Regions from separate parts of the Streptomyces sp. NPDC005262 genome, predicted to be linked through region 3. Evidence: riboswitches for the same ligand, from Rfam matches in the RefSeq annotation. Region 3 holds a riboswitch; each other region holds the start of a gene.
What was found. Region 3 has a riboswitch for cyclic di-AMP ahead of ACFYP5_RS25640 (M23 family metallopeptidase). Riboswitches for the same ligand answer to the same signal wherever they lie in the genome.

Region 1: linked by a shared signal. The riboswitch ahead of ACFYP5_RS13085 (peptidoglycan DD-metalloendopeptidase family protein) and the one ahead of ACFYP5_RS25640 (M23 family metallopeptidase) in region 3 are both predicted to bind cyclic di-AMP.
Region 2: linked by a shared signal. The riboswitch ahead of ACFYP5_RS03525 (NlpC/P60 family protein) and the one ahead of ACFYP5_RS25640 (M23 family metallopeptidase) in region 3 are both predicted to bind cyclic di-AMP.
Region 4: linked by a shared signal. The riboswitch ahead of ACFYP5_RS17125 (M23 family metallopeptidase) and the one ahead of ACFYP5_RS25640 (M23 family metallopeptidase) in region 3 are both predicted to bind cyclic di-AMP.

What each region holds. Positions count from the first base shown of each region.
Region 1 is NZ_JBIAKK010000003.1:688,276-690,469, reverse strand. It holds gene ACFYP5_RS13090 (alpha-galactosidase) at 1-818, shown strand, start outside; cyclic di-AMP (ydaO/yuaA leader) riboswitch at 1,111-1,271, shown strand; gene ACFYP5_RS13085 (peptidoglycan DD-metalloendopeptidase family protein) at 1,275-2,132, shown strand.
Region 2 is NZ_JBIAKK010000001.1:803,715-805,908, reverse strand. It holds gene ACFYP5_RS03530 (hypothetical protein) at 1-37, shown strand, start outside; gene ACFYP5_RS03525 (NlpC/P60 family protein) at 133-1,299, opposite strand; cyclic di-AMP (ydaO/yuaA leader) riboswitch at 1,298-1,464, opposite strand; gene pcrA (DNA helicase PcrA) at 1,723-2,194, shown strand, end outside.
Region 3 is NZ_JBIAKK010000011.1:164,499-166,692, forward strand. It holds gene ACFYP5_RS25635 (GntR family transcriptional regulator) at 1-2, opposite strand, end outside; gene ACFYP5_RS25640 (M23 family metallopeptidase) at 215-1,033, opposite strand; cyclic di-AMP (ydaO/yuaA leader) riboswitch at 1,046-1,216, opposite strand; gene ACFYP5_RS25645 (M16 family metallopeptidase) at 1,423-2,194, opposite strand, start outside.
Region 4 is NZ_JBIAKK010000005.1:417,499-419,692, forward strand. It holds gene ACFYP5_RS17120 (PP2C family protein-serine/threonine phosphatase) at 1-928, shown strand, start outside; cyclic di-AMP (ydaO/yuaA leader) riboswitch at 1,177-1,329, shown strand; gene ACFYP5_RS17125 (M23 family metallopeptidase) at 1,341-2,194, shown strand, end outside.

The DNA of each region.
Region 1 (2,194 bases), on a different contig from region 3:
GGACCGATGTGCAGAACTATCTGTGGGAGCAGCTCGACTCCCTGCTTTCCGCCGCCCCGATCGACTATGTGAAATGGGACTTCAACCGCTGCTTCACCGATGCGGGCTGGCCGGGCGAGGAGTATCCGCAGAAGCTCTGGATCGAGCATGTGGACGCGCTGTACGCGCTGATCGACCGGCTGCGGGCGGCTCACCCCGGTGTCGCCTTCGAGTCCTGCTCGGGCGGCGGCGGCAGGATCGATCTGGGCATCCTCGCCCGTACCGACCAGGTGTGGACCTCCGACAACACCGACCCGCTGGACCGGCTCGCCATCCAGGAGGGCTTCGGACAGATCCATCCGGCGCGGGTGATGGCCGCCTGGGTCACCGACAGCCCGAATGTCCAGCTCAACAGCAGGGTGAGCTCGCTGCGCTTCCGCTTCGTGAGCGCGATGGCCGGGGTGCTCGGGGTCGGCGGAGATCTCACCGAGTGGAGCGACGAGGAGCTGACCGAGGCCCGGGGCTGGGTGGACCTCTACAAGGAGATCCGCCCGGTGGTGCAGCACGGCGCGCTGTACCGGCTGCGTGCGCCGCGCGGTGGGCTCAGCGCCGTGCAGTACACGCATGGTGACGAGACGGTGGTGCTCATGTGGCTGGAGGCGCAGAGGTACGGGGAGTTGCCGCCGGTCCTGCGGCTGCGCGGGCTCGACCCCACGGCGACCTACACCTGCTCGGACACCGGGGCCGTCCACCACGGTTCCGTGCTGCTGCATCAGGGACTGCACACCGACCTGCGGGGGGATCTGGACGCGAAGGTGCTGAGGCTCCGTCGCGAATGATGTTCATGACATGTCCGTATTGGGGTATTTAGTCGAACATGCCCTGCTTTATGCGGGAGATGGGGGTCATCTCGTGAGCGGGATCATATCGGTGACGGTGTGTGCTGGTGCGGCGGGAGGCTAATCCGTACACGGCGCGGAAATCCAAGATCCTTAATCCACGGAGTGTGACCGGAATTCCGCGCTGATTTCCCGGCGCGGATTCCGGCACGCAACCGATGGCTTGTTCTGCTCGTCCTCATTCGTTTACGGTCACCGTCAATCCGGACGGACCGCCTAATCCTGCCGCCGACCGGAATTCGCACCCACTCATCGTGTGGCAGGAGCGGGGGAACCAGGTAAGCCGCCGACCGGAGAAATCCGGCCGGCTCGGGGTGAAGTCGCACTTCATGCGACCGGGCATCTCCAGTCCGAACCCGACAGCTCACCTCGTAGGCGCCGGAGAGGAAATTCTTCATGCCCATATCGGGTAAGCACCGTCGTCCGAAGTCCAGCACCATCGCTCGTGGCGTTGCCGCCGCCGGCGCCGGCGGGGCCGTCATCGCCCTCCCGCTGCTCGGTGCCACCGGTGCCCACGCCGCGGAGCAGGCCGCTCCCGTCGCGCACTCCGCCGCCGCAACGCACGCCGCCCCCGCCGCCCCGGTCGCGAAGCAGGCCGAGACCCGGACGTACTCCGTCGTCGCCGGCGACTACCTGTCGAAGATCGCCACCGACAACAAGGTCGAGGGTGGCTGGGAGAAGCTGTACCAGGACAACCGCGAGGTCATCGGCGGCAACCCGAGCCTGATCCTCCCGGGCATGAAGCTGACCCTCGGCGGCCCCGCCGCGGCCACCGGCACCACGCCGGCCGCCCCGGCCCCGTCGAAGGCTCCGGTGGCCACCAAGCCCGCGCCCGCCCAGAGCAGCAGCTCCGGCTACGTCGCCCCGGTCCCGGGCAAGCACACCACCAACTACCGTGCCTCCGGTGCCAACTGGTCCAGCGGCAGCCACACCGGCATCGACTTCCCGGTCTCCACCGGCACCAGCGTGAAGGTGATCACCTCCGGCACCGTCGTCACCGCCGGCTGGGGCGGGGCGTACGGCAACGAGGTCGTCGTCAAGCACGCCGACGGCCACTACTCGCAGTACGGCCACCTGTCCGCGCTCTCCGTCTCGGTGGGCCAGACCGTCTCCACCGGCCAGCAGGTCGGCCTCTCCGGTGCCACCGGCAACGTCACCGGCCCGCACCTCCACTTCGAGGTCCGCACCGGTCCGGCATACGGCTCGGACATCGACCCGGTCGCCTTCCTGGCTTCGCACGGAATCTCCGTCTGATCGGATCCGATCAGGCCTGATCCGAACGGCTTGTTGAAGGGGCGGTGCGCGGCGGCGCACCG
Region 2 (2,194 bases), on a different contig from region 3:
GGTCGCCAACATCTTCATCGCGACGCTCTGGACCTGAGCCGGCCGCTGCCGCCCGGGCCGGTCCCTGTCCCTCATGGCGCGAGCCCCCGCCGGATCCTTCCGGCGGGGGCTCGTCGCTGTCCGGGGCCGCGGCTACGCGGGCCGCACGCTGCCGTAGATGGGCATGTAGTAGATCGACTCCTCGCGGACGTTCGCGCCCGGCTTCGGAGCGTGGATCATCATGCCGTCGCCCTTGTAGATGCCGACGTGGCTGATGTCGTCGTAGAAGAAGACGAGGTCGCCCGGCTGCAGATCCGCCGTCGCGATCCGCGTGCCGATCTCCACCTGGTCCCAGGTGGTGCGGGGGATGTCGACGCCCGCCGCCTTCCAGGCGGCCTGGGTCAGCCCCGAGCAGTCGTACGACGAGGGACCCGTCGCGCCCCAGACGTACGGCTTGCCTATCTGGGCTCGGGCGAAGGCGAGGACCTTGTCGGCCTTCGTGGTGGCGCTGCTGTCCGAGCCGGTCCCCGTGCCGGCGCCCGTTCCCGTGTCGCCGCCGGATCCGGCCTGCTGCGCGGCCTCCTCGGCCTTGCGGTCCGCCTCGGCCTTGGCGGCTGCCTGCTGACGGGCCAGCTCCTCGGCCTTGCGCTTGGCCTCCGCCTCTTTCTTGCGCTCCAGCGCCGCGAGCCGCGCCTTCTCCTCGGCCGTCAGCTTCGACAGCATCACGCGGGCCTCGCCCAGCTTCTTCTGGACGTTCTCCTTGCTGGTCCGCAGCGTGGCCTGCGACTCGGTGAGCGTCTCCAGGCTCTTCGCCGCCTCGGCGCGCTTCTTCGACGTCGCGGCCTGCTGCGTACGGAAGTCCGTGACCGCCTTCTGCTGCCGGCCCGCCATCCGGGCCATCAGCTGGTTCTCGTCGAAGTACGACTGCGGGTCATCGGCCAGGAAGAAGGTGGCGCTCGGTGCGATGGAGCCGGTGCGGTACTGCGCCGCCGCGTAGTTGCCGAGCTCCCTGCGCGCATCGTTCAGCTTGTCGGCACGCTTTGCGACCTCGTCCAGCAGCGCGTCGACCTTGCCCCGCTGTGCGGCGGAGGCCTCCTTCGCCTGGTTGTACTGCTGGGTCGCGGTACCCGCCTGCCGGTAGAGGTCGTCGACCTTCTTCTGTACGTCCTCGATGCTGGGCTTCGGCGAGGCCGGGGCGGCCGTGGCGCTCTGTGTGGAGAGCAGCGTCACACCTGCCAGGGCGGCCGTCGTGAGCCCGACGGCGGGCGTGGTGGAGCGCACCCGGGTGCGCGGTTTGCGATGCGACGCCAAGGCCGGCATCTCCTTCCGTGGACCGCCTACCGGGTTAGCTGTCGGGTTCGGGCGGAACGGAAGGCTGCCCTACGGTCCGTATGTAGAGATATGGACCGATTCACCCCGGTGGTGCGTGTGGGTCCCCGGTTCCGAACTCCCGTGAGGGCAGGCCGGATTCGGCGTGGGAGCCCGCTCGGCGTGGTTCGCCTCAGGGGGTACGGGCCGCCCGACCGAGCACGCTAGCCAACCCGTGGTGCTGCTGTGAAGGTTGATGTTCGATATGCCCGATACATTTTCGTGACCTTGGCGACAGGGACGGGCGTGCGGGCCGGGCGCCCCTCTCTTCGCTTACGCGGTGTGGGTGCGCGGTCTCCGTATGTGCCCGTGCGCCGGGTGCGGTTCGCCATGCGGCCGCACGGTGTCGGTGCGGCGGCCTAGACTCGTCAAGCGATGAGCAGCCTCTTTGACGACAGCTTCCTGGCCGGCCTCCAGCACTCGGAGGAAGAGCCCCCGCCGCCCCCCGAGGACTCCGCACCCGAGGCGGTGCCGGAGGACCTCTTCGCGGGCGTGTTCGACGCGCCCCCGCCGCCCAGGGACGCGTACTACCGGGACGGCGCCCACCGCCCCGTCATCGACGCCGCCGCCCTGCTCGACGGGTTGAACACCGAGCAGCGCGCCGCCGTCGTGCACGCAGGGTCGCCGCTGCTCATCGTCGCCGGGGCCGGATCCGGCAAGACCCGGGTGCTCACCCACCGCATCGCCCATCTGCTGGCCGAGCGCGGGGTGCACCCCGGCCAGATCCTGGCGATCACCTTCACCAACAAGGCCGCGGGCGAGATGAAGGAGCGCGTCGAACAGCTCGTCGGACCGCGCGCCAACGCCATGTGGGTCATGACGTTCCACAGCGCGTGCGTACGGATCC
Region 3 (2,194 bases):
ATGTCCGAACCTCCGCCTTAATCCCCGCGGAACGCGGCCGATCGACGCCTGTTCCGTGACTCTATTGCAATGCGGCTGCATTTCCGACGCCGGGCCGAAATCCATGAATATCTTTTGGTCCGAGGACGGTTCGGCAAGCGCCTCCGGCGGGGGACGGTCCGGGTACGCCGAAGGCCCCGGCGGGAAGCCGGGGCCTTCGGAGGTGCTGCGTCGGTCAGACGGTGACGCCGTGGGCGCGCAGGTACGCGACGGGGTCCATGTCGGAGCCGTACGACGGTGCGGTCCGGGCCTCGAAGTGGAGGTGCGGTCCGGTGGAGTTGCCGGTCGAGCCGGAGAAACCGATCCGCTGGCCCGCGCCGACGCTCTGGCCGACCGACACGCCGATCGACGAGAGGTGGCCGTACTGGGTGTAGGTGCCGTCCGTCATCCGGAGCACGATGTTGTTGCCGTACGCGCCGCCCCAGCCGGCCTCGACGACCGTGCCGGCGCCGACGGCGACGACAGAGCTGCCGGAGGCGGCGTGGAAGTCGATGCCCGAGTGGCGGCCGGAGGACCAGAGGGAGCCGCTGGACTTGTAGCCGGTGGTGACGTACGAACCGGCAACCGGGAGCTGGAAGGCACCGAGGCGGGTGCGCTCGGCGGAACGGGCGGCGCGCGCCTTCGCCTCGCGGGCCGCCTTGGCGCGCGCTTCGGCCTTGGCCTTGGCTGCCGCCTTGGCGCGTGCTTCGGCCTTCGCCTCGGCCGCGGCCTTGGCCTTCGCGGCCGCCTTCACCTTGGCGGCGGCCTCGGCCTGGCGCTTCTGCACGTCTGCCTGGGTGGCCACCTGGTCGGCGAGGGTGCCCTCGATGGCGATGATCTGGTTCAGGCCGGTCTCGCTGACGGAGGGGGCTTCGGTGCCGGCGGCGAGCGCCGGAGAGGCCAGCCCACCGATGACGCCGGTGGTGGCCAGAGCTGCGATGCCGGCCATCTGCGCGCTCTTGCGCGTCAGACGGTTCGGGGCACGGTGCTTCCCGGTGGGGCGGGTGAACGCCATGAAGTGGCTGGTCCTTTCCTTCCTTCTCGCCTACCGGGTTAGCTGACGGGTTCGGAGCAGGAAGGTCTCCTACGGATCCGCGAGCCCCACAAGAGGCGCGCAGGCATCCGATTCACCCCAGGGACTGCGTGGGTCCCCGGCTCCCCAGGCTCGCGCCTGACGGGGACTCGGCGATAGCTGACCGGCGCCGCGGATGCGGCATACGGGTGACGGACAGCGCTGCCGACGCTAAGCGGGGGGACTTTCATTCACCAAACGGACAGGGCGCTTTGTAGCACATCCCACAGGGCACACAGCCCCATATGCAGCAAATCAGACAAAAGGGATGACCCCGACGAGAAGTCACTCGTGGGGTCTCCCTTTGTCCAGATATGCGGTTGTCCGTGACGTCAGCCGGTGACGACCGACACCTCTCCGATCCCCAGCGCCCGGACCGGCTCCTCGATCTGCGCGGCGTCGCCGACGAGGATCGTGACCAGACGGTCCACCGGGAACGCGCTGACCACCGCCGCGGTCGCCTCGACCGTGCCGGTCTCGGCGAGCCGGGCGTAGAGCTGCGCCTGGTAGTCGTCCGGGAGGTGCTGCTCGACCTGGTCGGCGAGCGTGCCCGCGACCGACGCCGCCGTCTCGAACTTCAGCGGGGCGACACCCACGAGGTTCTGCACGGCCGTCTCGCGCTCGGCGTCGGTCAGTCCCTCGGCCGCCAGCGTCCGCAGGACCGTCCACAGGTCGCCGAGCGCCGGTCCGGTGGATTCCGTGTCGACCGAACCACTGATGGCCAGCATCGCGGCGCCCGTCGCCCCGGAGGCGGAGTCCGGCGCCGACGACCGCAGGACCTGCGCGAAGGACCGTACGCCGTAGGTGTAGCCCTTCTCCTCACGCAGCACCCGGTCCAGCCGGGAGGTGAGCGTGCCGCCCAGGCAGTACGTACCGAGGACCTGGGCCGGCCACACGCTGTCGTGCCGGTCGGCGCCGATGCGGCCGATCAGCAGCTGGGTCTGCACGGCTCCGGGACGGTCGACGATGACCACCCGGCCGGTGTCGTCGGCGGTGATCGGCGGGACCGGCCGGGGCTCGGCGCTGTTCCCGGACCAGTCGCCCACGGTGTCGGCGAGCAACGCGTCCAGGTCGATGCCGGTGAGGTCACCGACGACCACGGCG
Region 4 (2,194 bases), on a different contig from region 3:
CGGCACTCTGCGGGATGTCGTGCCGTCCATCGAGCTCTCCACCGTGATCACGGTCTCGGCCCTCGCCGTCGTCATCAACCAGGTCGTACGCCGCGGCAACGAGCAGCTGGCTTCGGCGCGGGTCATCGCGGAGACCGCCATGCGGGCCGTGCTGCCGATTCCGTCCGAGCGGATCGGGGGACTCCATGTCGCCGCGCGGTACGAGGCGGCCCAGGCGGACGAATTCGTCGGTGGTGACCTGTTCGCCGTGGCGGAGAGCTCGTACGGGGTACGGCTCGTGGTCGGGGACGTGCGGGGCAAGGGGCTCGAAGCGGTCGGGACGGTGGCGGTGGTCATCGGCGCGTTCCGGGAGGCCGCCGAGCAGGAGGACTCGCTGGAGGGCGTGGCGCGGAGGCTCGAGCGGGCGCTGGCGCGGGAGGGGGCGAGGCGGGGCGGGATCGATCCGGTCGAAGGGTTCGTCACCGCCGTGCTCGCCGAGATCCCGCCCGGCGCGGCCGAGGTGCGGATCGTCAACCGCGGCCACCCCGAGCCGCTGCTGCTCCACCCCGACGGCTCACTGGACGTGTTGGTGCCGACAGTGCCCGCGCTGCCGCTCGGCATGGACCTGGGGGTGTGGACGGACCGGGCCGATGCATGGGAGCTGGCCGCCGGGATGACGCTGCTCGCATACACGGACGGACTCTCCGAGGCACGCGACGCCCAAGGCGTCTTCTACGATCCGGCGGTCCGGCTGCGTGGGCGGATCTTTCCCGAGCCCGAGGAGCTGTTGTCCGCGCTGGCCGACGACGTACGGCTGCACACCGGTGGCAGGTCCACCGACGACATGGCGCTGCTCGCGGTCGCACGCCCCGCGCGGGGGCAGCCGAAGCGGCGCAGGACTGTGAAGATCGTGGGCCGGGATGTGAGTGAGGCAGGGGCGAGTCGGTGAAGGGGCTTCGCAGGACGATGCCACCGTGCGTAATCGAAAGGCATCACTCCGCATAACATTTGACGCAACGTCAGAAAACGAGTATGGGCTGAGTGGTGATCAACTCGCCCGTTTCCGCCCGATTGTGTCCCGGAAAGTCCAGGCCAAAGCCGTTAACGATCAGTGGGAACGGCTTGGAATCGGACCCGTCCGTCTATTAACGTTCGATAACGCAGCGCGGTTGTCCCAGCCGTCGTCAGTGGCGGCACCGTGCGCAAGCGCCGAATTCCGCAAGGGAACCGGGGAACCACCTACATGGGGTGAATCGGACACCTGTGTCTCGTGAGAGACAGAGGGATCCGTAGGAGACCTTCCTGCTCCGAACCCGTCAGCTAACCCGGTAGGCGAGAAGGAAGGAAAGGAGTGCGCCCCCGTGGCGTCCAACAAGCCTGCCCCCGAAGCCCCCTCCCGGTTCGGATCCGACTTCACGACCGAGTACGGAACCGAGCAGCGAACCGATTTCGGCGCCGAGTTCACCACTGAGTTCGCGACCGACGGTTTCGGTGAGACCGACCGGGCGTGGGACGAATGGAACCCGACCGAGGAGTCCGTCCGCCCCGTACGCGGCAGACACCGCGTCGTCAAGCAGCGCAACGGGCTCGCCCGCAGCTCCACGGTGCTCGGCGTCGGCGTCATCGCGGCCGTAGGTGCGGGTGGCATGGCCACCGCGCAGAGCAAGCCGCCGGTCTCCATCTCCCTTCCCGACTCCCTCGCGGACAACCTCCCCGACGCCAAGTCCCTTCCCGGCGTGGGCGCCCTGTTCTCCGACGAGTCCGCCACCGACCAGGCGAAGTCCGTGGCCGCCACCGCCCCGCTCACCAGTGCCGGCATCACCACCGCCGAGGCCGAGCAGGGCACCACCGACGCCGGTGAGGCGCTGCGCGCCCGCATCCTTCAGCAGGCCGAGCAGCAGCAGAACGCTGCCGAAGCGGAGATCAAGGCCGCTGAGGAGAAGGCCGCCGCGGAGAAGGCCGCCGCCGAGGCCAAGGCGAAGCAGGACGTCGCCGAGGCCAAGGCCGCCGCCGAGAAGAAGAAGGCGGAGGAAGCGGCGAAGGCGAAGGCCGAGGCCGCGCGGCTGGCCAAGCTCGCCGCCTCCTACGCCATCCCCACCTCCTCGTACACGATCACCTCGACCTTCGGTGAAGCCGGTTCGATGTGGTCCTCCGGCTACCACACCGGCCTCGACTTCGCGGCGCCGACCGGCACCCCGATCAAGGCCATCCACAC